4 regions of the Undibacterium sp. Ji83W genome follow, and region 1 is predicted to be linked to each of the others. Evidence: predicted binding sites of a transcription regulator. Region 1 holds the regulator's gene; each other region holds the start of a gene.
The links. The regulator LexA, encoded in region 1, represses DNA repair genes until DNA is damaged. The targets are predictions, from matches to a motif close to ACTGTATNNNNATACAGT.
Positions count from the first base shown of each region.

Region 2: ACO0LD_RS24470 (VRR-NUC domain-containing protein) is a predicted target of LexA. The motif match lies at 3,607-3,624, and genes of this name have one in related genera.
Region 3: recA (recombinase RecA) is a predicted target of LexA. The motif match lies at 2,580-2,597, and genes of this name have one in related genera.
Region 4: imuA (translesion DNA synthesis-associated protein ImuA) is a predicted target of LexA. The motif match lies at 3,467-3,484, and genes of this name have one in related genera.

Region 1 is NZ_JBMPOZ010000009.1:40,406-45,791, forward strand. Features, by position in the region: gene lon (endopeptidase La) at 1-1,746, shown strand, start outside; gene lexA (transcriptional repressor LexA) at 1,913-2,569, opposite strand; gene rpsF (30S ribosomal protein S6) at 2,835-3,203, shown strand; gene priB (primosomal replication protein N) at 3,231-3,530, shown strand; gene rpsR (30S ribosomal protein S18) at 3,540-3,824, shown strand; gene rplI (50S ribosomal protein L9) at 3,851-4,303, shown strand; gene ACO0LD_RS15985 (replicative DNA helicase) at 4,472-5,386, shown strand, end outside.
Region 2 is NZ_JBMPOZ010000019.1:100,426-105,811, reverse strand. Features, by position in the region: gene ACO0LD_RS24475 (helicase C-terminal domain-containing protein) at 1-1,921, opposite strand, end outside; gene ACO0LD_RS24470 (VRR-NUC domain-containing protein) at 1,918-3,582, opposite strand; gene ACO0LD_RS24465 (hypothetical protein) at 3,820-4,185, shown strand; gene ACO0LD_RS24460 (DUF5655 domain-containing protein) at 4,246-5,184, shown strand; gene ACO0LD_RS24455 (restriction endonuclease subunit S) at 5,339-5,386, opposite strand, start outside.
Region 3 is NZ_JBMPOZ010000035.1:14,635-20,020, forward strand. Features, by position in the region: gene ACO0LD_RS30240 (NarK family nitrate/nitrite MFS transporter) at 1-887, opposite strand, end outside; gene ACO0LD_RS30245 (MFS transporter) at 944-2,188, opposite strand; gene recA (recombinase RecA) at 2,666-3,709, shown strand; gene recX (recombination regulator RecX) at 3,812-4,270, shown strand; gene ACO0LD_RS30260 (DUF2889 domain-containing protein) at 4,906-5,386, shown strand, end outside.
Region 4 is NZ_JBMPOZ010000002.1:219,368-224,753, forward strand. Features, by position in the region: gene ACO0LD_RS05190 (error-prone DNA polymerase) at 1-1,253, opposite strand, end outside; gene ACO0LD_RS05195 (Y-family DNA polymerase) at 1,273-2,784, opposite strand; gene imuA (translesion DNA synthesis-associated protein ImuA) at 2,729-3,457, opposite strand; gene ACO0LD_RS05205 (hypothetical protein) at 3,688-3,915, shown strand; gene ACO0LD_RS05210 (nuclear transport factor 2 family protein) at 4,093-4,581, opposite strand; gene ACO0LD_RS05215 (winged helix-turn-helix transcriptional regulator) at 4,647-5,147, shown strand; gene ACO0LD_RS05220 (AI-2E family transporter) at 5,210-5,386, opposite strand, start outside.

The sequences.
Region 1 (5,386 bases):
CAGCGCGAGTATTACCTGAACGAACAAGTCAAGGCGATACAGAAAGAGTTGGGCGAGGGTGAAGAAGGTGCCGATATTGACGAACTGGAGAAAAAAATCCTGGCCGCCAAGATGCCTAAAGAAGCCCGCGACAAAGCGCAGAACGAGTTGAAAAAACTCAAAATGATGTCGCCGATGTCGGCGGAAGCCACGGTCGTGCGCAATTACATCGATACCATCGTCAATTTGCCATGGAAGAAAAAATCCAAGGTCAATAATGATTTGACGAATGCTGAAAAAGTATTGGAAGACGAACACTTTGGCCTGGATAAGGTCAAGGAACGCATTCTGGAATATCTTGCAGTACAACAGCGCGTCGACAAGCTGAAAGCGCCTATTTTGTGTCTGGTAGGTCCTCCAGGCGTGGGTAAAACCTCGCTGGGGCAATCCATCGCGCGTGCAACAAACCGCAAGTTTGTGCGCATGGCCTTGGGTGGTGTGCGTGATGAGGCTGAAATTCGTGGTCACCGTCGTACTTACATAGGCTCCATGCCAGGCAAGATCTTGCAAAGCCTGTCCAAGGTCGGTGTACGTAATCCATTGTTCCTGCTGGATGAAGTGGACAAAATGGGTGCTGACTTCCGTGGCGACCCTTCGTCTGCCCTGCTGGAGGTGTTGGACCCTGAGCAAAATCACACTTTCTCGGATCACTATATCGAAGTCGATTTCGATTTGTCCGATGTGATGTTTGTAGCGACGTCCAATTCCTACAATATCCCGCCAGCACTTCTGGACAGGATGGAAGTCATTCGTCTGTCGGGTTATACCGAAGATGAAAAGACCAGCATTGCACAACGCTATTTGTTGCCCAAGCAAATCAAGAACAATGGTTTGAAAGACGGCGAAATCACTGTGGCAGAAAGTGCCTTGCGCGACATCATTCGCTATTACACACGTGAAGCTGGTGTGCGTTCGCTGGAAAGGGAAATCTCCAAGATTTGCCGCAAGGTCGTGAAAATGCTCTTGCTGAAAAAGACCGAGAAAAAAGCGACGGTCAATTCCAAGAATCTGGATAAGTACCTGGGTGTGCGTCGCTACGACTTTGGCGTAGCTGTCAAAGACAATCAGATTGGTCAGGTAGTTGGTTTGGCCTGGACTGAAGTGGGTGGCGATTTGCTGACCATAGAAGCCGTAGCCATGCCAGGTAAAGGTGGTGTTATTCGCACAGGTACATTGGGTGATGTGATGAAAGAATCCATCGAAGCAGCCCGCACAGTGGTACGTAGCCGCGCCAAGCGTCTGGGTATCAAAGCGGATGTATTCGAGAAGAGTGACATCCATATTCACGTACCAGAAGGCGCAACACCAAAAGATGGTCCATCTGCCGGTATCGCCATGACCACGGCTCTGGTATCAGTGTTCACCGGCATCCCGGTTCGTGCTGATGTTGCCATGACAGGCGAAATTACACTTCGTGGTGAAGTATTGCCTATCGGTGGCTTGAAAGAGAAATTGCTGGCTGCTCACCGCGGCGGCATCAAGACTGTGCTGATACCTGAGGAAAATGCCAAGGATCTGACAGAGATTCCTGATAATGTCAAAAACAAGCTGGAAATCATCCCGGTAAGGTGGATAGACAAAGTCCTGGAAATCGCGCTGGAAACTCAGCCTGTTCCTCTGGTGGATGAGCCTGTTCCAGTGGTAGCTGCGACACCTGCCACAGCACCAACTGAGACACCTGCAGATACTACGGTGGTCAAGCACTAAGTTGTTGCTCTGAAATGAAAAAACGTCCGGATATCCGGACGTTTTTTTATGCCTGTCACTTATAAAAACTTGCTAATAATCAGTGGTTAATTACAGTTGCTAATAAGTTTGAGATGCTGCCCGGGCATGACGCAAATGAGAGGGCTGAATCACGCCCGGGCGGATCTCAAACCCAGTTGCGCATAAGGCCGACAGCCAGGCCTTCCAGCGCGAAATCTTCTTCAGTATCACCGATTTTGATGACAGGGTAATCCGGGTTTTCTGGCATCAGTTCTATCAGGTTGCCAGTTTTCTTATAGCGCTTCACTGTCACATCATCACCCAGACGTGCGACCACGATTTGGCCATTACGGGCGCTGTCTGCTTTTTTGACTGCCAGCAAGTCGCCATCAAATATGCCGGCATCGCGCATGGACATGCCGCGTACCTTCAGCAAAAAGTCTGGCTTGGCCGAGAAAAGCGCGGGGTCCACATGATATGTGGATTCAATATGTTCACTGGCCAGTATCGGCGAGCCAGCGGCGACGCGCCCTACCAGCGGCAGGCTCAGCTGCATCAGGGCTGGGTGGGGCAGGGCCAGTTGCTTGCCCGTAATATGGCTGGACAACTCAGACTCCAGCAGACGTATGCCACGTGAAGTGCCTGCGGCAATTTCAATGACACCTTTGCGTGCCAGGGCTTGCAAATGCTCTTCTGCAGCATTGGTTGAGCGAAATCCCAATTCTGTCGCAATTTCGGCACGGGTAGGGGGAAAGCCCGTGTTTTGAATGGCGTCTTTAATCAGGTTCAGGATTTGTTCCTGGCGGGCGGTGAGTTTAAGCATGGCGTTTTCTAGTGTTAAGGTGCTGTATATACAAGCAGTCTGTATTTTTATACAGTAAAGCTGAATATGCAAGTCAAAATGCCTTCAATTGCACATAAATGTGAAAAAAATACCTCACTTGCCTTGAAGAATTGGCGGATTAAGTGCCTAAGTCACTGATCTAATTGATCAATATGAAAAACTGGGTTATTATTGTCGGCTTTCCTCTTCCCGCACTCGTCTTGACGCCGAGGCGGGCTATTTTTATTGTCCACAAGGAGAATATATGCGTCATTATGAAATCGTATTTATCGTACATCCAGATCAGAGCGAGCAAGTTCCTGCAATGATCGAGCGCTACAAGGCAAGTGTTGTAGCCCGTGGTGGTCAAATCCATCGCGTTGAAGACTGGGGCCGTCGTCAATTGGCTTACATGATTCAAAAACTGGCAAAAGCACACTATGTTTGCTTGAACATCGAATGCGATGCTGAGACTCTGCTTGAGTTGGAAACAGCATTTAAATTCAATGATGCTGTTTTGCGTCACCTGACAGTCAAATTGAAAAAAGCAGAAACAACACCTTCTCCTATGATGAAAGCTGTTCAGAAAGAAGATGCTGCAAAAGCGCAACGTGTTGAAGCGCCTGCTGCTTAATAATTGACAAAGGTCGCGTAAAAAATAGTGAATCAGCTGAAGCTCGTAGCCCGGATTGTGGAAAAAAGCGCATTGCGCTACACCCCGGCCGGTATCCCGATAGCTTCTGCTACCTTGATGCATAGTTCAGAAACTCGTGAGGCGAACACAGTTCGGCAGGTCGAGTTTGAAATTTCTGCGATGGCTGCTGGTGAAATATCCCAGCGTTTTACAGAAATTGCCCTGGACCAGTTCATGGAATTCACTGGTTTTTTAGCGCGCAAAAATCGCAATAGCAAAAGTCTCGTTTTTCATATCACTGAATTCGAGACACATTTACTAGATTAGGAGCCAAAAATGGCATTCGGTAAAAAATTCGACAAAAGCAAATTGAAGCAAAAGCGTCAACAACAAAACCCTTTGTTCAAGCGCAAAAAATTCTGCCGCTTCACAGCAGCACATGTAGAAAAAGTTGACTACAAAGACATCGACACACTGAAAGATTTCGTGCAAGAAAACGGCAAAATCATGCCAGCACGTTTGACCGGTACAAAAGCGCTGTATCAACGCCAAGTTGACACTGCAATCAAACGTGCACGTTACCTCGCGTTGCTGCCATACACTGATTTGCACACAGCGTAATTGACGACAAGGTAAAGGAGAAAAATATGCAAGTTATTCTGTTGGATAAAGTCGTTAATCTCGGCAATCTGGGTGATGTAGTTCGCGTTAAAGACGGCTATGCACGTAACTTTTTGATTCCACAACGTATGGCTCGTCGTGCTACGACAGCTGCAGTTGCTGAATTCGAAGCAAAACGCGCTGAACTGGAAAAAGCAGCAGCAGCCAAATTGGCAACTGCTCAAGCTCAAGGCGAAAAACTGTCCGGTCTGACCGTACAAATCACACAAAAATCTGGTGTAGATGGCCGTTTGTTTGGTTCCGTCACTAACGCTGATATCGCTGAAGCCCTGACTAAACAAGGTTTCGCGATAGAAAAAGCACAAGTGCGTTTGCCACAAGGTCCGTTGAAGATCGCTGGTGATCACAGTGTTTCCGTTGCTTTGCACACTGACGTTGTTGTTGACGTTAATGTTGCAGTAGTGGGCGAGCACGCGTAATTTGCTTTTTGCAAATTGCTGGAAAAAAAGCCGGGGATTCCCGGCTTTTTTCATGTTTGACAGCAATTTTTCACTATTTATCTGTTTGTCACAAACTTGTCACAAACTCGCCAACTTCTCGTACTTTGAACGCTCTGGTAATTTGATTTAACGGTTATAATGCGCGCCATGAAAGCTGGTTCTGATCCTCAAGTTGACGCCTTACGCGTCCCCCCCCATTCCATAGAAGCAGAGCAATCTGTTCTGGGTGGTCTATTGCTGGATAACGCGGCCTGGGACCGTATCGCCGACTTTATCGGTGAAGAAGATTTTTATCGTTATGACCACAGGATTATCTTCCAGTGCATCGTCAAACTCGTTAATAGTTCGCGTCCGGCTGACGTCATTACCGTCTTTGAGGCGCTGACCAGCACGGGCAAGGCAGACGATGCTGGTGGCTTGACTTACCTGAATGCACTGGCACAAAACACACCTTCAGCCGCAAATATTCGCCGCTATGCAGAAATTGTCCGTGACCGCGGTGTGCTGCGCAAGCTGATTACCGTTGCAGATGAAATTTCAGGCAATGCTTTCAATCCGCAGGGTAAGGAAGTCAAGCAAATGCTGGACGAAGCCGAATCCAAGATTTTTGCGATTGCCGAGGAAGGTGCCCGTGGTGCCCAGGGTTTTCAGGCTATCCAACCCTTGCTGACTCAGGTGGTTGAGCGCATTGATGAGCTATACAACCGCGATAATCAAAATGATATTACCGGTGTGCCTACTGGCTTCACCGATCTGGACAAAATGACTTCAGGTTTGCAGCCTGGTGATCTGGTGATTGTTGCTGGTCGTCCATCGATGGGTAAGACAGCCTTCTCACTCAACATCGGTGAGAACGTGGCTATAGACAGCGGCTTGCCGGTTGCCGTGTTCTCCATGGAGATGGGTGGTGCACAGCTGGCCATGCGTATGCTGGGCTCGGTAGGGCGTCTGGATCAAAGCCGTCTGCGCGTTGGTAAGCTGACTGATGAAGACTGGCCACGTCTGACGCACGCGATTCAAAAGATGAATGAAGCGCAACTGTATATCGATGAAACGCCAGCG
Region 2 (5,386 bases), on a different contig from region 1:
ACCGCGCCAGGAACTCTTCACGATCTGCCTCATTCATGCGTCGGGTTTGCAAACGCACCGGTATATCGTGATGCTGATTGATAAAGCTGCTGCTGACCTGCTCAAGATAATCAAAGCTGCTAAAGAACGCCAGATAATTACCAGGCTGTGCATGATACTGCCGTGCCATCAATGCTACGATAGGTGCAACAGAGCGGGCGCGGTCGGCATAACGGGTAGAGACGCTATCCACCACATGCACCTGCAATTGATCAGCAGAGAAGGGCGATTCCACATCCACCCACGCCGTGCCATCTGGCAGGCCAAGAGTATCGCAATAATAATTCCAGGGGCTGAGCGTGGCCGAGAATAGCGCTGTCGTATGGCTGGCAGCAAAACGCGGTGTCAGAAAAGCCGCAGGCACGATATTACGTATGCATAGCGTCGATGTGCCATGCGCTTTGCTGACATCGAATATCGAATGATCAGCAAAGCTTTCTGCCAGGCGGTTGAATAGCAAGGCATCCAGATAAAACTGCTGCAAATCTGGCGCTAACTGGCTGGGGTTGTCAGCAAAGTAAAGACCAATTTCTGTGCATAGTCGCGTCAAAGCTGTCAGCAGTTTTTCTGGTATCTCAGCATGGGGGTGGTAATCAGCTTCCTGCTCTTTTTCCAGTTGCAGCCATGCGCGATACAGACTGTTCAAAGTTTTTTTGAGCGCTGGCGGTGGTGACTTGCGCAAGCGTTTCAGGCTATCACGCTGCAACTCTGCGCTATACATCTGGCGCGCCCGTGTCACCATATTGTGCGCCTCATCCACCAGCACGGCAACACGCCAGTTGTTCACTATTGTCAAGCCATGCAGCAAAGCATAGAGATCAAAATAGTAGTTATAGTCACCAATGATGACGTCGGCCCAACGCGCCATCTCTATGCCCAGATAATAAGGGCAAACCTGGTGTGCCAGGGCAACGCTACGCAAGCCTTCCTTGTCCAGCATTTGCTGTTCAGCAGCGGCAGCACGCGCAGCAGGCAGGCGATCATAGAAACCTTTGGCCAGTGGGCAGGCATCGCCATGACAAGCCGCTTCGGGGTATTCACATGTCTTCGTTTTAGCGACCAGTTCCAGCTTGCGCAAGCCAAGCGCAGGCGTGCTGTTCTGGATATTGCCCAGCGCATGCAAAGCCAGTTGCCGTCCCGATGTTTTTGCCGCCAGATAGAAAATCTTGTCCAGCTTGTGTTCTGCTGCAGCCTTTAACAAGGGGAACAAACTGCCTATGGTCTTGCCTATACCAGTCGGCGCTTGCGCCAGCAGACAGCAACTGCGCGTGCTGGCCTTGTACATGGCTTCAGCCAATTGCCTTTGCCCCGGCCTGAATGTCGCATGCGGAAAAACCATGCCTGTAATAGCCAGATCACGCGCAGAACGATGCGCCACTTCCTGCTCTGCCCAGGCAATAAATCGGCCACACAGCAAGGCAAAAAAATCTGCCAATTCACCAGCACCTAAGTCCTGCTGCAGCACCGTTTCTTTCTGGCTTTGTATATTGAAATACACCAGCGCCACGCTGATCTTTTGCAGGCCCAGTTTTTGACATAGCAAATGCCCATATAACTTGGCCTGCGCCCAATGCAAATGCCGGTGATTGTCTGGCATGGCATGCAAGTCACCCAGATAGGTCTTGATTTCTTCTACCTGCTGCATATCAGGGTCATAGCCATCAGCACGACCACGCACTTGCAAGCTGCCATGTTGGCCTTCCAGTTTCACCTCGCGCTGGTAACTGCTATTCCTGCGCAAAGCCACCGTTGCATGCCCGGCCATGCCTTGCTCGGCAGTAGGTGAGGGCGTAAAGCGCAAATCCAGGTCACCTTGCTTGGCCGTGAATTCGCACAAGGCGCGCACGGCAACGGTATAACTGGCTGAGCTTATTGCATTCACTGCTCAGCCTCTTGCCACTCCAAGTAACAAACAGCCACCGGCATGTCATGCCTGGCGCAAAAGTCCAGCCAGCGCTTCTGGTTATCCTGCAATTTGTCACCAGGGCCTTTGACCTCTATCATTTGATAACGCTGCTCTTGCGGCCAAAACTGTATCAGGTCAGGAAAGCCATTGCGATTTGCTCTGATGTCGAGCAAGATGCGCTCAAAACTAAGCTTCAGATGTTGAGCAGGTATACAAGCCAGCGCCATCTCCAGCAAGTCTTCAGACAGCGCACTCCAAAACACAAAAGGCGACTGCAAACCAGACTTGGCTGCATAAGTTTGCCGTATGGTCTGTTGATAAGCGCCCGACTCCAGTTGCACAAAACAGGCAGCAAAATCATCCGCACGCCGCGCCTGAAAATCAGCACTCAATAAATCCACAGGTTCACGCTGGAAAGGATGAAAAAAAGCCCCCGGTATTGCCTTGAAAATCACAGGCCAGCACAACAAACCAAACAGGGAATTGATAAGCGCATTCTCCACATAAAACACCGGCGCATCATCTGTATGCAAATGATCGCGCACTACATACTCGACCACATAATCTTCTTGCGGGAAGGGCAGGCGCAAGGCTAGTTCTGTCGGCGATGTACGGGCCGCTTTGGCAACTTTAGCCAGACCAAGCTTGCGACTAAGGCGCGGCGCAATGCGCAACATCTGCTGATGCTCTGCCTCACTCTCAGGCGCTTGCTGTGCCAGCGTCAGCAAATCATAGGCAGCCTGCGTCTGTTCGCTTTTCTCCAGCACACGTATGGCACGCAAGCGCGCACCAGGGTAAGTACAACCCGCATACACCTGCTGCGCCAGCGCCCAGTCCTTTTGCTTTTCCAGATGCTCGCCAATCTGGTACAGCAAGCGGTTACGACGGCTGGCCAGCCAGACATTGTCCAGGTCATGCAAACCAGCTAGTTGCGCCAGCACCTCAGACACAGGCTGCTCCGCATGAAAAGCCTCACGACAGGCATGCAAAGCCAGATAAGCATCTATATCCGCGCGACAGCCAAAGCCACGCGAGGCAGCAGAAAACGCCACCTTCTCATACTGGAAAATACCCAGGTCAGACAACACAAACTCAGACCAGTCCTGATACAGATTGCCAAAAAACAGCAGCCGCAAACGGTCACACAAATCCTTGTTCAGCACCTGGTAAGCCACACCATTGACATCACCCATAGCACCCGCACACCAGGTAGAAAAAGCCTGGCTACCAATATGCCGCAAGCTAAACAAGCCCAGTTGCTCAGCCTTGGGCAATTTCTTTTCAGCCGGTGTCATCGCCAACACCAGTGCCAGTTCAGGTTTTTGCAGTAAATCAAACAAGCCCGCAATATCGAGCTCAGGATCAGCCTGCACCCAGCCCACATCCACCAGCGCCTGCATGGCTGCCCTGGTCTCACCAATCTCGGCATACATCAGTTTGCTGGCCCTGAACACTGAACCCTTGCGCATCACCATCCGCACAAACAAAGCCCGCGACGCCTGCGGCAGGCTGCCAAACCGCGCAATAAATGCCTGCTCATCACCAGCCAATAAATCCGCATAACGCCCACCCACCCAGTCCAGCACGGCCTGGAAGTTTTCAAGGTAGTAAAAAGGATTATCCAGATTGGCAAGCATGAGGCAAGGGATGGCGTTTAAATAACTGTATATGCATACAGTTTAACGCAATGTGGCATGAAGGGTAAACGACGAACTTAGGCCAATTCAGCCTTTATTGAAGGCTCAGCGGTTAAAATACCGCCATATACTCCTTTCCCTTCAAGGGAAAGGCAGGGATAGGGATGGGTTTCCGTCGAATACCCAGGCAGCAATCCTGCTCATGAATCCCACCCAAACGCCAAAAGAAGACAAAAAATGAACAAAGCCGAAGCCATCCAAATCGCCAACGATTCCCTGCAAGCCAACGTCCTCAACGAAGGCAATACCCAATTCTCCCAAGTCGTCCGCTACGGCAACGACGAAGGCTGGTGGCTCAACATCCCCCTGACCAACTTCAGAAAAGAAAACCACTTCCTCATCTGCAGCGAAAAAGCCAAAATCATCCGCCACCTGATGATCAAAGCCAACAACATCCTCAGCCCCGCCACCAAGTTCCGCGTCAAGGACGGCATCGCCGACATCTTCATCTCATCCGCCAACCCCAAACGCCTGACAGACGTGCTGCAAGGCGGCAGCAAGTACAGCTTTAATAAGCATTTGGTGGATGAGCATAGGTATTGAGTTATTGGCGCTTCGCTCTGATAATGCGTCAATTGCTACTTTAAATAATAACAAAATAAAATGAGTGAAATCAGCTTATTCCGCCTGAGCGATGGCAAAGCCACCATGTTGCAAGGCGATGCATCCGGCCTTGAACGACGATTGCAGACCCTGATAGAAAATAATCTGACCAACCTGCTGCGTATACGTTTTTTGGCATCTGAGTACAGTACCGGTAAAACCCACGGCGGGCGCATAGATACGCTAGGCCTGGATGAAAACGCTTGTCCAGTAATTTTGGAATACAAGCGTTCTGTGTCTGAAAATGTCATCAATCAGGGCCTGTATTATCTTGATTGGTTAATGGATCATCAGGCAGAGTTCCAGCTATTGGTCGCTAAAAAGTTGGGTGATGCTGCCGCAGCCAGCATAGACTGGAGCGCCCCACGCCTGGTTTGTATAGCCGCTGACTTTACCAAGTTTGATGCACATGCAGTGCAGCAGATAGATCGCAATATTGAGTTAATACGCTATCGCCTATTTGGTGATGATTTACTGCTATTGGAACAAGCCAACGGTGGCAGCAATCCCACACCTAAAACGACCAACAAGTCTGTCAGCGAGGCTAGTTCTGCCAATCGATCCAGGAGTACCGACAAGTCATACGCAGAATGGCTGCATGAATTGTCACCACATCTACGCGAATTGTTGACGACCGTTGAAGACTTCATTGCCTCACTTGGCGATGACGTAGAGCGAAAAGAACTCAAGCTCTATGCTGCATTCAAGCGCCTCAAAAATTTTGCTACTGTTGTTTTGCAAAAAAATCGCATCGTGCTGTATTTGCATGTCAACCCAGATCAATTTGCTGTCATGCCTGCGAATTGCAGGAATGTGAGCAATAGCGGTCATTGGGGAACCGGTGATTTGGAAGTGTCGATTTCAAATAGTGACGATTTTGAAAATGCTAAACCTTTCATATTGCAAGCGTATGAGGGGAAAGTATTTAAATCTGTTTGAGTCGATTCCCGATTTTGTATTGCTAAGGAACCTCTGATTAAGTCCGGTTCACTATTTGCAAGCCATTGATTTTTCGAGATTTAATTTTGCGATTTTGGACTTGATCAGAGGTGCCCTAACTAAAAAATAGTTTTACGAATTTTTTCAGACTTCTTTACACTACATTTGTAACTAATACGTCAGCTAGTTTTTGTCTGCATAG
Region 3 (5,386 bases), on a different contig from region 1:
AAAGGCCCGAGAAAGGCAAATTTCGCGACATCAATTTCAGGGAACTGCGCCTTGATCAGCATCGCAAACCCGGCAGAAAAACCAATGAAAGAACCAAAGGTGCCTATGTATAGCCAGCACATCAGCCAATTGTGTTTACGCTTGAAGATCACCGCCTGATCCGCAAAAGAAGCTTTGGCCGAGGCGATATCATTCATGCCAAACCATGCCATCAGGGTTGCAACCACAATAAACGGTACCCAGATAAACCCGGCATTCGCCAGCCAGAACATATTATCGGCGCCGGTTTTGGCGTTATGAAACAGAAAGCCATCACCAGATATGCTGACACCAAACATGGCAGAAGAAATCACCAGCGGCGTCACAAACTGCACCACTGAGACACCCAGATTGCCAATGCCTGCGTTCATGCCGGTGGCATAACCTTTGCGTGATTTTGGGAAAAAGAAACTGATATTCGCCATGCTGGAACTAAAATTACCACCACCCAGACCGCACAGCAGCGCCAGTATCAATAAGGTCGAATAACTGGTCGTAGGATCTTGCAAGGCAAAGCCCATACCCAAAGCGGGGATCAACAAACTTGCAGTGGAAATCGCTGTCCACTTACGGCCACCAAATACAGGCACCAGGAAAGAATAAAAAATCCGCAAAGTTGCACCTGACAAGGCGGGCAAGGCCGTCAGGAAAAACAGCTGGTCTTTACTGAAATGAAATCCAGCCTTGTCCAGGTTAGCGGCAACCACACTCCATAGCATCCATACTGTAAATGCCAGCATCAGGCTGGGTATGGATATCCATAAATTTCTATTCGCAATCGAGCTGCCTTCCTTGCGCCAGAATTCAAGATTTTCTGGTTCCCACCGGTTTAATACATGACTCATCATATGCTCCTCATTTTGAATAATTTGTAATCACAAATGTTCACCCTTGCTCACAGATGTCAGGCTGGCATAGCGGCCTGGGCTGCTAACATGCCTTCCCTGCGGAATTGGAAATGCATCCACACCAGGGACACACAGACCGTGCCGTACAACAGCATGAAACAGGAACTGCGCACACCGGTAATGTCGACAATAGCGCCGAACAAAACCGGCAAAATAAAACCACCAAGGCCACCCGCCAAACCGACCACGCCAGAAACGGCACCGATATTGCTGCTGTAATCATCCGAAATAAATTTGAAGACAGATGCCTTGCCCACTGCCATGGCAATACCAACAACAAACAGGATGGTCGTGAACAGCATTGGAGTCAGGCCCAGATGAAAGCTCTGCATGCCGTTGATGGTCTTGATGGTGAAATCAGTTTGCGGATAAGACAGTAAAAAGAAGGCAACCCAGCATACCCACATGACCCACCATGTCACTTTGTAGGCACCATACTTATCAGACAACCAGCCACCAAACGCGCGCAGGACACCGCCAGGTAAAGAGAAGCAGGCAGCCAGCAAGGCAGCGCTCTTGATGTCGAAACCATATTCAGTCACGTAGTACTTGACCATCCATAAACTCAAGCCCACATAACCACCAAAGACGACAGAGTAATACTGGCAATAACGCCAGACCTTTGGGTCTTTCAGCATTTTCAGCTGAGCCAGGAAGCTGATATTGGATTTGACGTTATGGCTGGGGTCAGTGGCAGAGAACACCCAGAAGATCAGGGCAGCAGCCAGCATCAAGCCTGCATACACCTTGGGTACCAGCGTCCAGCCCGCAGCAGCGATCAGGGCAGGAGCAATGAATTTATTGACAGCCGCACCAGAATTACCTGCTCCAAAAATGCCCATGGCAAGGCCTTGCCGTTCTTTCTTGAACCAGCGTGCGACGTAAGGGGTGCCCACGGAAAAAGAACCACCTGCCAGGCCAACGAACAAACCCAGCACCAGGAAATGCCAGTAAGCCGTGGCATAATTGATCAGGTAAATCGGTATGACGGTGAACAACATCAGCAAGAACAAGACTATGCGGCCACCGAAGCGGTCAGTCCAGATACCAAGTGGCACACGTATCAAAGAACCGGTCAGCACAGGCATCGCCGTCAGCAGACCAAATTCCGTTTCATTGAGATGTAATGCCGCCTTGATCGGAATGCCAATCACACCAAACATCATCCAGATGGTGAAACAGACGGTGAAGGCCAGTGTGCTGGAACCCAGCACCACATAGGCTTTGCCCTGACTAGCCATGACAGCTCCTTTTACTTTTATAGGTGCTATCAGCTTACAAAGAATAGGGTTATTTTAAAATTCGTCTGAAGGTTGCATTAATTGATGCAAAAGGAGGGGGGTATCGTCTAGTAGAACTAGTTCGTCAGACGAGTATTCGATGGTGCCGCAATTGCAAAGGATGTGTCGTAATAAGGTATTGCAAACTTGGAAAAGCGGTATAGCTCCCGAAAATTTTAATGCCAGACTGTAAAATTGTTTAGCTTCGTATCGGATTCGGCAATACAGAGCATTAAAGTTCAGAGTTAAGTGAACAAAGTTCAGAGTTAAGTGGATTTCGACAATGATTACTAATGTTTGACTGTAAAATCCCCCATTCAGAAATCAATGTAAAAAGTCGCTTGCATAAATCACTGTTTTTTTATACAGTACTGCAAATCGCAGGAAATTAAGCCTGTATTCCTTTTTCCACCCGCCGCTTATTGAATGAAAGAATGTATGGACGATAAGAAACCAGAAAATGCCTCAGAAAAAGCAAAGGCACTTGCAGCAGCGCTGGCACAGATAGAAAAGCAGTTTGGTAAAGGTTCGGTCATGCGTATGGCCGACGGTGAAGTGGTGGAAGAGGTGCAGGTTGTCTCTACTGGCTCTCTGGGTCTGGATATCGCGTTGGGCGTCGGTGGCTTGCCACGTGGCCGCGTAGTTGAGATTTATGGTCCTGAATCTTCTGGTAAAACCACATTGACGCTGCAGGCTATTGCTGAAATGCAAAAGCTGGGCGGTACTTGTGCATTTATCGATGCTGAGCATGCTTTGGACGTTGGTTATGCTCAAAAACTGGGTGTGAACCTGTCTGATTTGCTGATTTCCCAGCCTGACACGGGTGAGCAAGCACTGGAAATTACGGATGCGCTGGTGCGTTCTGGCAGTGTTGACCTGGTGGTGATTGACTCGGTAGCAGCCTTGACACCACGTGCCGAGATTGAAGGCGACATGGGTGATTCTTTGCCTGGTCTGCAAGCCCGTCTGATGTCCCAGGCTTTGCGTAAGCTGACTGGCAGTATCAAACGTACCAATACGCTGGTGATCTTTATTAACCAGATCCGTATGAAGATTGGTGTCATGTTCGGTAGCCCAGAAACCACGACAGGTGGTAATGCGCTGAAATTCTATGCTTCTGTACGTCTGGATATCCGCCGCACTGGCTCTATCAAGTCTGGTGATGAAGTGGTGGGTAATGAAACCAAAGTCAAGGTTGTCAAGAACAAGGTGGCGCCACCATTTAAAGAAGCTCACTTCGACATTATGTATGGCGAAGGCACTTCACGCGAAGGCGAAATTCTTGATCTGGCGGCCGATGCCAAGATCATAGAAAAAGCTGGTGCCTGGTATAGCTACAACGGTGAACGTATCGGCCAGGGTAAGGACAATGCACGTACTTATCTGAAAGAGCGTCCTGAGCTGTCATTTGAAATTGAAAACAAAGTGCGCTTGCATCTGGGCGTGCCATTGTTGATGCCGTCGGCAGTGGCGGCTGAATAAGTTACAGCACCAAGTTGCAGCACTAAGCTGTAGCATTGTTAGCGCTATAGTATTGAATCATGCCGGTTGGTAGTTACCAACTGGCATTTTTGCTTTTAAAGTATGAAAAAACCTACTATTAGCCTGAAAGCGCGAGCGCTGCGTTATTTATCCATGCGTGAACATAGCCGCATGGAGTTGGAGCGCAAACTGGCACGTTATGCGGAAGAGGGCGATGACGTGGCGGCCGTGCTGGATTTTTTGGAGGCGGCCCAGTATTTGTCTGGCGAGCGTTTTTCTGAGTCGCTGGTTAATCGGCGACAAGCCAGGTTTGGGAATAACCGTATCCTGGCGGAGCTGCAAAGCCATGGCCTTGATGCGCAGGATATAGAAAACGTTAAAGAAGACTTGAAAGAGTCGGAAGTAGAGAGGGCGGTTCAGGTCTTGCACAGGAAATTCCGGCACGCGCCGCAGGATCATCAGGAAAAAATGAAGCAGGCGGCGTTTTTGCAGCAGAGGGGATTTTCCAGCCGGGCAACGCAGGCGGCTATGCGAATGCCGCGGGACGAGGATGATGAGTAATATTCACAATTTCAGAATGCTCACAATTGCGAGGATGCCGGCCCAGCACAGGTTTAGGCCTAGCGGTGTTGCTTGATTTTGTTTGTTCTTGATTTATTTGCATAGACTCAAAAATCCTGAACAAGATCGCGGCAGATTTGGCTCTAAAGGTGTTAACACGATGGATTCCTGCCTGCGCAGGAATGACGAAGTGGAGGGTATTCTTATTATTGAAGTCGAGACATTGATTGAATACCAGACATTGGGCTGATAATCCGCAGCCTGGTGAACCCAGTACTTACCTGCAAAGCAAAAACTTCGGCCCGAACTTTGAAACAAGTATCAGTTTGCGATTTGAATGAGCAAGGCTTTCAAGTGCATATTAATATTGCAAGGAAAGACATTTACCTGATAATCACCCAGTTTTCTTCTGCAAAGCCACAAAAAACTTAATTTTCTGCTTAGATTTCTGCATAAGCATACTCAGAAAACTGCTTAAATTGTAGTCATATGATGAGTTCGCGGCTGGTCTGTGCTAAACTCTGCTGGTTTTTTTGCAGGGCCGCAGGAGCGGCTGTTATCGTAGAAGCTGCGGTAACGACACGCAATTGTGGCTATTTATTGAGTATTCCCCGGTTTAGCCGCCAGCAGGCATGATGCCCTTATCTTCGTCAATCACCAGACGCGCCTTGAAGCACACGCGTACTATCCAGATCGAAGCGTTCGCGCGCGATGATGGATTGTGGGATCTTGACGCCCGTATCACTGACTATAAGCCCCGCGATATCACCCTCGCATCTGGCGTGCGCCCGAATGGCAGCGCGCTGCATGACCTCAGCCTGCGCATTACCATTGATCTGCAATTGACCATCGTTGATGTAGAAGCCTCTTCTGATGCAGTCCCTTATCCGGGTTACTGCGAAGCGATCACCCCTGATTACAAGAAACTCATCGGCCTGAATTTACTCAGGCAATTTCGCCAGGGCGTGAAAGAACGCATGTCAGGCGTGCATGGTTGCACCCATTTGACCGAAATGGCGCAAATCCTGCCCACAGCGGCAGTCCAGGCTTTTGCCGGGGATGTGATTGATACCCGCGACGGTGCGACTGACCGTGGCCAGCAGGCGCAACAACCTT
Region 4 (5,386 bases), on a different contig from region 1:
GCACGGTCACGTCCGTATTTATCATAGATATACTGCATGACTTCTTCCCGACGCTGATGTTCAAAATCGACATCAATGTCTGGCGGCTCCCCTCTCTCTTTGGACAGGAAGCGCTCAAACAACAGGGTATGTGTCTCTGGATTGACTTCGGTGATATGCAGGCAATAACAGACGACAGAATTTGCAGCCGAGCCTCGCCCCTGACAGAGTATTTCTTTTTGTCTGGCGAAATTGACGATATCAAACACCGTCAAAAAATAAGGTTCATAAGCCAGATCATTGATCAGGTGCAGCTCATGCTCTATTTTGTTTTTTACCGATGAGGGCAAACCTTGCGGATAACGCAGATCAGCTCCCTTATAGACCTGAAACTTTAAGTAACTGGCAGGCGTATATCCTTTTGGCACCAGTTCGTGCGGATACTCATAGCGCAATTCATTCAATGAAAAGCTGCACAGTTCAGCAATCTTCACAGTTTCGGCCAGAGTATGCAGCGGATAGATCGTCGCCAGTCGCAGGCGTGAGCGCAGGTGCTGTTCTGCATTCATCGCCAGGGTATAACCACATTCAGTGATGGGCTGGCATAAGCGTATGGCAGTCATCGTGTCTTGCAAGGGCTTGCGTGAACGTACATGCATGGTGACCTGGCCAATGGCAACCACGGGTAATTGCACAGCTTCAGCTACCGCATCAACTTGCTGTTTTTGATATTCATCTGCAATTTGCATCAACAAATTCAAACCTATCCAGGCGCGACCAGGGAAGTTTTGCTTCATCCATTTGGCCTGTTTCAGTAGCGCCTTGTTTTCTGCAGGGTAGGCCGGTATTAGTATCACCAGGCAATCTGGCAAACCAGACAAATGTTCCAAACCCGGCGGTGGCGTGACGAAATCCTTGGGTGTCAATAAGTAACTACCCTTGGTCGACCGGCATCTGCCAAGAGTGATCATTTCAGATAAATTGCCATAGCCTTCACGGTTTTGTGCAAGGGCAATCAGATGCACATTATTTTCAGGTGCTTCTATATCTTCCAGTTTGAAGTGGGCACCGATGATGAGGTGCAAACCGGTATTTTTTGCTGCTGTATATGCTCTTGCCAAGCCAGCAAACGAACACTCGTCGGTAATGGCCAGGGCGCGATAATCCAGTTTAATGGCGCGCGCCACCAGCTCTTCCGAATGTGATGCCCCATGCAGGAAGCTGAAATTGCTCATGCAAAATAATTCGGCATATTCGGGCAGGAAGGCACTCATGTCGATATATCCAAAAATGCTATCCAAAAATGCCGTGCAAGAACCAGACAGGTTCTTCACTGTCGGGATCATTGGCACGCTCGCGATAAATCCAGTAACGCACATGGCGTTTATCGACAGCGATGTAGTAATCCCGGGTTTGTATTTGTTCATGCCACCAACCTGCTTCTATACGTTCAGCAGGAGAAACAAGTTTGAGTTCTGAGCCGTAATAAGGGCGATGCTCGTGAATGTCCAGCGCCAGCGGCTGCGGCAATAACCAGTTGGGGCGCAATGCATAAGCTGCCAAAGCGGGCGCCGGGCAGGGCGGTGGAGCTTTCTTGATGACAGAAATCCAGTGGTTGGCAATATCCGCCCTATGGTCTGCCTGTGGCGCTGGCTGCAAGACATTGCCTTCGCCCAGACGGGCAACCAGGAGTTCAAGCAAACGCTTATGCTCATTTGCCTGTCCACCGGGTTCAGGGAACAAGGTATAGCTTTGTGCTTCGCGCAAGATAGTTTGTTTTACTTCCAGCAGCATACCGATGACGGCACTATGCAGTTTGAGCTGGCTGAGTTTTTCTTTGAACAAGCTGAGCAGATGCGATTCTTGCCAGCATGCTTGTGCCAGTTGCAGATCAAACATGGTGGGCGGGATGGCCTGGCGACCACGTTCATGCAATAACTCCATGTGTATATGCGTAACCGCCAATTGCTGCGCAGCCAGCCATCCCAATAATTGGGCCAGCAGGCTGCGGGCAAAGATAAGTAGTGAATCTGCCAGCTCTATACGGTCAGGCAATTCGATTTTGACTTTGAATTCTGGCGCTGCCAGATACCATTCGTGTACTTCGGCCTGCTCACCATAGGCTTGATCCAGCTCCATGAGTAAAGCCTTGCCGCAACGCCTCTGCAAGCCGGGGCGGGGTAATTGCCGTAAATCCCGCAGGCTATAGCAGGCTATGCCTTGTAATAATTCAGTCAAAGGTTCAGCTGCGGTGAGTAATTTGACTGGTAGCCTATCCAGGCGCTGGCTCAATCTTTGCAGTTTAAAAACATGCTGCCCTCTGGGTAGTTTGCGCGATGCCTGCTTCGCCAATAGCCAGGCAGCCCTGGCAACGGGAGCAATGCCTGTCGTTGCTGTATAGCCCAGAATGCGCATGCTTTCCTGCACGCGTTTACGCAAAGCACGTATGCCACCAAACAAGCTCAGGCTGGCACTGATATCAACGAGTATGCAATCGTCTTCTGCCAGACAGACTTGCGGTGAGTATTGCAGCAACGCAGTTGCTACTGCCTGCAGTGCCAGCTGTTCTTTATTGTGGTCACGTTGATAGTAATCAGCATCGGCAGACAGCATCTGTACGCCGCCTGCGCGCATGCCCAGGCGTATGCCAGCATGATCGGCAGATTCAGACATGGATGTCACCCGGCCTTGATGGAGTATCACACTGACTTGTGTCTCTTGCTGAGCAAACAAGGGAGTGACAAAGACCTCAAGCTGGAGTAAAGGCAGGTGAACGGCTATCCACAGTGGTGGGCAAGTTGCCATAGTTTGTCGCAAGTTTTTCTTTGCCTGGGTGAGCATAGGCATGCAAATAAGGATGATCGGGCACATGTAATGCCAGTGGTGCATCGCGCTGGTTGCCACGGCGCTTGAGTATGCCCAGCTCCAGGCCATATTGACTTGTTTGCACACTCAATCGTAAAGGGGCCGGAGAGGCTTGCTGTGCCGCCCGCATGTCACGCATCAAAAAGAATAAAGTCTCCGAGCTTTGCGCTGCCAGATGCAAACGACGCAAAGCTTCGCTGCGAATGCTTGATGTCCAGAACAACAGCGCGCCACAACTGCTATTGCGCAGCACCTGTTCTGCCGCCCATAGGGCATCAACATGCTTGTGGCAACGTATCCATATCAACTGCGATGCCTGTAAGCCTGTGCATGAAAAAGTCAATGCCTGCGGTATATAAGGCGGTGTCAGCAAAACAATGGGGTGCCCATCAAGTTGACTTAAGGCTGGTTTGAGCAAGCTGAGTTCGGCAGTGCCAATCTGCGGCAGCAAAATCTCGGTTAATTGCCCCTGTGGCCAACCATTGCCTGGCAGTTCATTATTGAGCTCAGCATAGCCACTGGGCATAAAACCACCCTGACCACGCGCCAGCTGCGACGCACGCCATAATGCTGGGTGTATGCGTTCAGGGGAAAGTGAGGAAACGTGGGCCATATTACATATACTGATTAAATATACAGTATATGTAATATGGCGATAGACTTCAAAGTTTATTTTATGCGCTTGAGTTGCCTGACTGAGAGACGAGATAGGAAAACCACAGTGTTACACAATGCTGATTGCACATACAGTAGTTTGTGTTAGAGTTCGTCTCATGGATGAACGCATGGCTGTCTTGATGACCGTTCCTCTATCACATACCAACCGATATGGAGATTGAAATTATGGCAAACCTCGAACAGTCTTTTGATACACGCTTCAGCCTGCAGTTCGCCCCGACATCATTTTTGATGCGCCTGGGTCGTCGCGAAATATTTGTGTGCCGTGACTTCCGGCAGCGTTCTTACTATGTCAATCCTATACTGGATTGCAGTACAGGCATACAAGCTGGCCATCTGGAAATGCTGGTGTTCCGTAAATGGCTGATTATTTTGTCCAAAGCAAACTGGTGAACAATTGATCATGCTTACTTAAGCTGATTATTAAATATCTTCCCGTATTGAGCGAGCAGGAGTTTGTAGCAAACATATGCGCCATATTGGACGTATTGTTTGCTGCAAAGACCTGCTGTCATTGATGGAAATCTTTAGAGGATACGCATTTAGGTATCTAGAATCTAAATGTAAGACTTAAACACGCAAGAAAGGGCCGGGTCCAGGCCAGTTCTGATCAGTAATGGGAGTCGCCAGTGCTTCTTCGCATCCCTGTGCTGTGCTCCAGGCCAGGTAGCGGCTGCAACGCTGGGTATCTTCCAGAGTATGGACGTAGGTGATTTTCCCCCAGCTCATGCGCATGAATTGCATCACTACATTCTTGTAGGGGCCATCTGGCTGGTGCGGCACGATAAAATCCAGCACCGCATGGATGCGGGTATCCCAGGGCGGCCCGATTACAGCAACTTCTTTTACCTCAAAATGCAAGCCCGGAAACAGGCGGTATAAGCGTTCCCACCACAAAGCCATGGACGCACGTGAATTGCGTAAGCCAGAAATTGGTGAATCTCCTTCAAAGCGATATGTGAAATTAGCGGCCAGGCTATCCAGCATCAGGCTCACATCGCCTGCGTTGATGGCAGCAAAGGTTTTGCGGAGTTTGTTCTCGACGATATAAGCATACATGGTTGACTTTCACTGGCATAATGCAAGTAATGTAAACAGTTAACTTGCATCAAGCAAGCTAAATTATGGAGCGTAGTTCTTTTTCCGAATTTTCCTGTTCGATTGCCCGCACGCTGGAAGTCATTGGTGAGTGGTGGTCCCTCTTGATTTTGCGTGATCTGTTTCTGGGGTTTGAACGCTTTGACGATATCCAGCGCAATCTTGGCGTGGCATCAAATATCCTGACAGCCCGCCTGAAAAAAATGATGGAGCAGGGCATAGTTGAACGGCAGACCGATGCGCAGGACAAACGCGTCTGGCGTTATAGCCTGACGCAGCAAGGGCAGGATTTGTATCCAGTATTACTGACACTGACCGCTTGGGGAGATAAGTGGCGCACGGCGGAAGGGCAGCAGCCTTTACTGGTACGCCATAAACATTGCGGTCACGTCACTAGTGCCATACCAGTTTGCGCCATGTGTAAAGAAGAATTACATCTTGAAGATATACGATTTGAAGCCGGGCCAGGTGGCCAGGAAACACCAGGCACCGCCTTAATGGGGCTAGTCCTGGGTCGACCAGAATAGGGAGAGGGCAAGGCCGACAAAATAGCGCAGCATCAAGTAAAAATTGCTGGATTTGCGTCAGCCTAAGTATTCTCAATCGCATTCTCAACTGGAACTGAATTTTTTGCCGTTCTATCTTCCTCACTGAGCTTTCTATCTCCAGAAATTTCGAGTGCGATTCCAGCTGCCGCTTCAGCGGGCATGCCGTCCGTACGGCGCAGGTATTCAGCCTCGCCAACGATGTCATCTCTTTGCACGGC